3 regions of the Gottschalkia purinilytica genome follow, and region 3 is predicted to be linked to each of the others. Evidence: riboswitches for the same ligand, from Rfam matches in the RefSeq annotation. Region 3 holds a riboswitch; each other region holds the start of a gene.

Region 1 (2,327 bases), on a different contig from region 3:
AAAAGGTTAAAAGTTAAGGAGCGTAAGGTGAATAAATCCATAGATGAAGAATTCACATATCAATCTATACCTGAAGAAATAAAAAAGAAAATGATAGGATTATCATGGCATGAAAATAATAATATAAGTTTAGATGATCTTAGTTATATAAAAGTCTTACATTGGGGATTTGATAACAAGATACATAAAGGAGAATTAGTAGTACACAATAAAGTTTCCAAGGAAATAGTAGATATTTTTAAAGAACTGTACTATGTAAAATATCCAATAGATAAGATAAAAATAATAGACGAATATGAAGCTAATGATAAATTGTCCATGGAAGATAATAATACTTCTGCATTTTGTTATAGAAATATAGCAAGTGGTAGTAACAATATTTCAAAACATGCCTATGGAGTAGCAATAGATATAAATCCAGTACAAAATCCCTATATAAACAAAGATAAGATACTTCCTATTAGTAGTAAAGATTATATAGATAGAAGTAATGTAAGAAAAGGAATGATAGTAAAAGATGATGCATTATACTTAGCTTTTAAGAAAAGAGGATGGATATGGGGAGGAGAGTGGAAATATATTAAGGATTATCAGCATTTTGAAAAGAATATAGATTATTAATAGTTTAAGGTTATTAATATCTCTTTAATACATATATAATAAAAATTTATAAATTGAAAAATCGTAAAGTTAATATATAAATATTTTAGATATAGATGTTTCCATTAAAGAGAATGAGTTATATTTAAATTGAGATATGATATTATTGATATCATTAGATATAGTATAGAGGATGAAACTATAGACAATATAAAAAAGATAACATAGAATTCCGATAGAAATTTAAAAAATTTAATATAATAAGTTGACATCAAAGTATATTAGTTGCTATAATTTATTTAAGTTTTTAACAATTTGACTATTTACAAAACAATTATATATCTCTTATCGAGAGTGGCTGAGGGACTGGACCTATGAAGCCCGGCAACCCAAGATATTTTTCTTGAAGGTGCTACATCCAGCAGGTATATCCTGGCAGATAAGAAAGAAGAACAATCTTCCTACTTTATCTGAGGAAGATTTTTTTATTACATAAAAATTAGGGGAGGTTTAAATATGGGAAGTAGTTTAAAATTTGAGACTATTCAAGTTCATGGGGGACAAAATGTTGACAGCGAGACAAAGTCTAGAGCTGTACCTATATATCAAACAGCAGCATATTTATTCGAAGATACACAGGAAGCAGCAGATTTATTTGCTTTGAAAAAAGCGGGGCTTATATATTCTAGAACTAGAAATCCAACTATAGAAACTTTTGGAAGAAGGGTAACTGAACTAGAAGGTGGAGTAGGATCATTAGTGACTTCTTCTGGGATGGCTGCAATTACTTATTCTATACTTAGTTTAGCTAAAGATGGTGACGAAATAGTTGCTGCATCTACACTTTATGGAGGTACTTACACACTTTTTACACATACTCTAAAGAACTTAGGAGTTAATGTTAAACTTGTAAATCCAGATAACTTTGAAGAAATAGAAAATAGTATTAATGATAAGACAAAAGCAGTATTTATAGAGACTATAGGAAATCCTGAAATAAATGTTGTAGATATAGAAAAAGTGGCTGAAATCGCACATAAAAATGATATACCATTAATAGTAGACAATACTTTTGCTACACCATACCTGTGTAAACCGATAGAATTTGGTGCAGATATAGTTGTTCATTCAGCTACAAAATTTATAGGTGGTCATGGTACAGCTATAGGAGGAATAGTAATAGATTCAGGAAAATTCAATTGGGATAATGGTAAATTTCCAGGTATGGTAGAACCAGATCCTAGATTTAAGGGAATATCATTCTATAATGAATTTGGTGAGTCAGCTTATATAACAAGATTAAGAAACACACTTTTAAGTGATATAGGAGCATGTTTATCTCCATTCAACGCCTTTTTATTATTACAAGGGTTAGAAACATTATCTCTTAGAATGGAGAAACATGTAGACAATGCTAAAAAAGTAGCTGAATATTTGGAAAATCACCCTAAAGTAGAATGGGTTAAATATCCAGGTCTTAAATCAAGTAAATATAACACTTTAGCTAAAAAATATCTTCCTAAAGGAGCAGGATCAATATTTACATTTGGAGTAAAAGGTGGATATGAATCAGGGAAGAAATTGATTGAGTCAGTTAAGATTTTTTCACATTTAGCAAATGTAGGTGATGCTAAGTCACTTATTATACATCCAGCGTCTACTACGCATCAGCAACTTACTGAATCAGAACAACTTACGGCAGGAGTTAATCCTGAGCTTATAAGGGT
Region 2 (2,327 bases), on a different contig from region 3:
AATAGAGTTATTTTATATATTCAGTGACTAAATCAGTAAAAAGAATACCTTCTAAATGGTCTATTTCATGGCAAAAGCATTTTGCTAAATCTCCTTTACCTGTTAGTATAATCTCCTCACCATTTTCATTTAATGCTTGTACTGTTACTTTTGCTGGCCTTATTAATTTTCCCCATGTATTAGGAATACTCAAACATCCTTCTATAACTTTCTGTTTTCCTTCTTCTTTAATTATCTTTGGATTAACTAATTTTATAAGTCCTTGTCCCATGTCTATTACAACTAATCGTTTTAATACGCCTATTTGTGGGGCAGCTAATCCTCCACCATTTTCTGTATTGTACATAGTGTCTGCCATATCATTTAGTAGTTGTCTTACTTTATCATCTACTACTTCAACTTCTTTGCTTTTTTTCCTTAATATTTCGTCATCAAAAAGTCTAATTTGTCTAAATGCCATTTAAACGACACCTCTACTTTGCTGTGATCTTGATTTTTTTTCGCTTTCTTCAAAAAGAAAAACTTCTTCTATGGAACAGTGAAATATCTTAGAAATATCATAAGCCAACCATATAGAAGGTTCAAATTTTTCTGTTTCAATAGCGTTAATTGCTTGTCTTGATACTCCTATAAGTTCTCCCAATTGTTCTTGAGTTAATCCATAACGTTCACGAAGTTCCTTTAATCTATTTTTCATTAATACCACCTCTGTAATGTTAACCTTACATGTGAATATATCATCACTCTGTTTTGATGTCAAGTAGACATTACATATTGTTTTTATAAAAGTAGTACTAATTTTAATGAATATACTATAAGAACTTTAAAAGTAAAAATTTCAAAGATAGATATATGAAAGATCTAAGAATATATTGTATATATATTCAAAATAACTAAAAAGAAAACTATAATATTTACAGATTATAAACTTGAAATATGGGTATGAATTGTTAATATAGTAAGAAGATATCTAATATAATAATTGTTTAATTATACATGAAAAGTGAAAAATACTATTGACACTTAACAGACATATGTTATAATTTGATATAAATAAATAACAATAAAATACAAATCTCTTATCGAGAGTGGTGGAGGGACTGGCCCTGTGAAACCCAGCAACCTGTATCTATTTAGATACGTGGTGCTAAATCCTGCGATATTTGTCGGAAGATGAGGTGAAATACATTTGATAATAAAACTCTTTCATCTTGAAAGAGTTTTTTATTTTACTATTATTTATAAATTATCGATAAAGGCTAAAGATTAACTATTAAAAAAGGGGAGAAACAAATGCTTCAGGAATACTTAAAAGAAAACATTTTAATTACAGATGGAGCTATGGGAACATATTATTCTGAAATAACAGGAGATAAAGTATCCTTCTGCGAGTTTGCAAATATAAATAAGCCGCAAGTGATAAGAGACATTCATGTAGACTACATTAAATCAGGGGCTAAATTAATTAGAACTAATACCTTTTCTGCTAACACAATATCTTTAGGAGTAACTAGAGAAAAGGTGAAAGAAATAATAGAAAAAGGATATACAATAGCTAAGAAAGCTACAGAAGGAACAGATGTATTTATAGGTGCTAGTATAGGTCCTATTCATGAATCTAGATTTAAAAAAGAAGATGATATAGATATTTTAGACGAATATAAATTCATTATAGATACATTTATGGAGTTAGGAGAAAATATATTTGTTTTTGAAACTTTTGGTACGATAGATTATCTAAAAGAGATATCTGAATATATAAAAAGTAAAAATAGTGATGCTTTTATATTAACTCAATTTGCAGTTACACTAGATGGATTTACTAGAAAAGGTATTAGTATCAAAAGTATAATAGATGAATTAAAATTAATAAAAAGCATAGATGCTTATGGATTTAATTGTGGATCAGGACCTACTCACTTATATAGATTGTTAAAGAATATGGATATTTTTAGTGATACAATTTCGGCATTACCTAATGCTGGTTATCCAGAAATCATAAATGAAAGAATGGTTTATGTAAATAACCCTGAATATTTTGGAGATATTGTAGTAGATATTAGTAAACTAGGAGCTAAAATAATAGGTGGTTGTTGTGGTACAACACCAAATCACATAAAAAGTTTAGTGGAAAGATTAAAAATAAAAACAACTGATGAAAATATACATGTTGAAACAAAAAGAACAAAATTAATATCTGAAAATAAAAAAGAAAATAATTTTGTTGATAAAATAGAAAAACAAGATTTTATAATAGCAGTTGAATTAGATCCACCATTTGATACATCTATAGAAAGAATGATTGAAAATGCTAGAACATGCAAAGA
Region 3 (2,327 bases):
TTTAGATTCTTTCTTATAAGTGCTTCGTTTGTTAATAGACTAAATGAAAAGTTAGGAAAATGGAATTTGTTTATAGGACATACTTTAACAGATGAAACATTTTCAATAATTTCTTTCAGAGAAAAAGAAATAAAAAAAGATTATGTAATACCTCTCCAAATTACGTCTTATTCTTCTTGGGTAATTGGAACGTTAATTGGATATATAGCAGGAGGACTACTTCCTAAAATTTTGATAGACAGTATGGGTATGGCTTTATATGCTATGTTTGTATCTATTCTAGTTCCACAATTTAAAAAGAATTATAAAATAGCAATTCTAGTAGCATTGTCTGCTATTTTAAATACTCTGTTTACTTATTTTAATTTTTTACCACAAGGATGGGGACTTATATTATCAATAGTTATATCTTCAGCAATAGGAGCTTCTTTATTTAAGGACGATAATAATTCAGGAGTGAATGATGATGAGTAATACAAAGATAATAATTATAGGAATGATAATTGCTACAGGTATACCTAGATTATCACCATTTCTATTTAAGACTAAAGGAAATATGCCAGACTGGGTTAACAGATTTTTGAACTTTGTACCATTTGCTGCAATAGGAGCATTAACAATCCCAGGGGCATTTACAGCAACTCCAGAAGTTCCTATGGCATCAGTAGTAGGATTTATAGCTGCTGCTATAGCTTCGTGGTATAAAGGTGGAATAATACTTCCTATTATAACTTCTATAGTGGCTACTTTTTTAGTATTGTATATATAATATTACTAGAAACTAACTTATAACTATAGCTCTAATTAAAGTTAAGAAGCTTGTTGATAACTATGTTAATTTTGATATTTATAACTGTTATACAACAAGCTTTTGTATTTTAAATAATATTTAGTTGCTATGATTTCGATAAACTACTGACATCTGAAAATTTTAGATATTTGAACATGATACCTATAGTTATTAAAGAAGATATTAAATCTGATATAGGTGTACTAATCCAAACTCCTGTTACTCCCCAAAACTTAGGAAGAATTACTAACAATGGTATCAATATAATAACTTGTCTTAATAAAGATAAAATTACTGATATATAATTTATGACAACATTAGTCAAAGTAACTAATTAAATAAATTCACTTTATTGCATAATTAAAAATTATATAAAAGTGATAAATGCTATCAATAAGCGTGGTAAATAGAGATAAAATTCAAAAGCCTTTGTTAATCCTGAAAAAACTTATAAATAAATGTTGACATATTTATACACAGTTGATATAATCATTCCTAACAAAGAAACGTAATTTAATATAACTCTTATCGAGAGTGGTGGAGGGAACTGGCCCTGAGAAACCCGGCAACCCAAAGGAAACTTCCTTGAAGGTGCTAAATCCAGCAGGTATATCCTGAAAGATAAGATCAGAGAACGAACTCAAACCTTCCTGTTTTATCTAGCAGGAAGGTTTTTTTAGTTAGTTTGCAGATGAATCAGTTGAACGAAGAAATAAGAGTATTTAGAAAATTCAAAATAATATGAAAATGGAGGAATCAAATATGGGAGACAAATTACATTTTGAAACAATTCAAGTTCATGGAGGACAATTAGTTGACTCAGATACAAAATCAAGAGCAGTACCTATATATCAAACAACTTCGTATGTATTTGAAGATGCACAAGATGCGGCAGATTTATTCGGGTTAAAAAAAGCAGGAAATATATATACAAGAATTACAAATCCAACTACTGATGTATTTGAAAAAAGAATTGCTGAACTTGAAGGCGGAGTAGGAGCTGTTGCTACAGCATCAGGAATGGCAGCAATAAGTTATGCGATTCTTAATATAGCTAAAACAGGAGAAGAAATAGTATCAGTATCAACACTTTACGGTGGAACGTACACATTATTTGCACATACATTTAAGAACTTTGGAATAAAAGTAAAATTTGTACATCCTGATAAATTTGAAGAATTAGATGCAGCTATAAATGATAAAACAAAGGCAGTATTTATAGAAACTATAGGGAATCCAGATATAAATGTTGTTGACATTGAAAAAGCAGCAGAAATAGCTCATAAGAACAATGTACCTTTAATAGTAGATAATACATTTGCAACACCTTATCTATGTAGACCTATAGAGTACGGAGCTGATATAGTAGTACATTCTGCAACTAAGTTTATAGGGGGACATGGTACTTCAATAGGTGGAGTAGTAGTTGATTCAGGTAAATTTGATTGGAATAATGGAAAATTTCCAGAACTAATAGATCCAGAACCAAGTTATCATGGACTTTCTTTCTCAGAAGCATTTGGAGAAGCAGCATATA

What was found. Region 3 has a riboswitch for S-adenosylmethionine ahead of CLPU_RS13985 (O-acetylhomoserine aminocarboxypropyltransferase/cysteine synthase family protein). Riboswitches for the same ligand answer to the same signal wherever they lie in the genome.
Region 1: another riboswitch for S-adenosylmethionine. It lies ahead of CLPU_RS00960 (O-acetylhomoserine aminocarboxypropyltransferase/cysteine synthase family protein); the one in region 3 lies ahead of CLPU_RS13985 (O-acetylhomoserine aminocarboxypropyltransferase/cysteine synthase family protein).
Region 2: another riboswitch for S-adenosylmethionine. It lies ahead of CLPU_RS05010 (bifunctional homocysteine S-methyltransferase/methylenetetrahydrofolate reductase); the one in region 3 lies ahead of CLPU_RS13985 (O-acetylhomoserine aminocarboxypropyltransferase/cysteine synthase family protein).

Annotation. Positions count from the first base shown of each region.
Region 1 covers NZ_LGSS01000001.1:199,269-201,595, reverse strand. The annotation lists gene CLPU_RS00965 (M15 family metallopeptidase) at 1-621, shown strand, start outside; SAM riboswitch class I at 943-1,046, shown strand; gene CLPU_RS00960 (O-acetylhomoserine aminocarboxypropyltransferase/cysteine synthase family protein) at 1,117-2,327, shown strand, end outside.
Region 2 covers NZ_LGSS01000004.1:26,923-29,249, reverse strand. The annotation lists gene def (peptide deformylase) at 8-460, opposite strand; gene CLPU_RS05015 (helix-turn-helix transcriptional regulator) at 461-697, opposite strand; SAM riboswitch class I at 1,077-1,180, shown strand; gene CLPU_RS05010 (bifunctional homocysteine S-methyltransferase/methylenetetrahydrofolate reductase) at 1,294-2,327, shown strand, end outside.
Region 3 covers NZ_LGSS01000018.1:417-2,743, forward strand. The annotation lists gene CLPU_RS13975 (AzlC family ABC transporter permease) at 1-474, shown strand, start outside; gene CLPU_RS13980 (AzlD domain-containing protein) at 467-769, shown strand; gene CLPU_RS17335 (hypothetical protein) at 946-1,095, shown strand; SAM riboswitch class I at 1,313-1,418, shown strand; gene CLPU_RS13985 (O-acetylhomoserine aminocarboxypropyltransferase/cysteine synthase family protein) at 1,553-2,327, shown strand, end outside.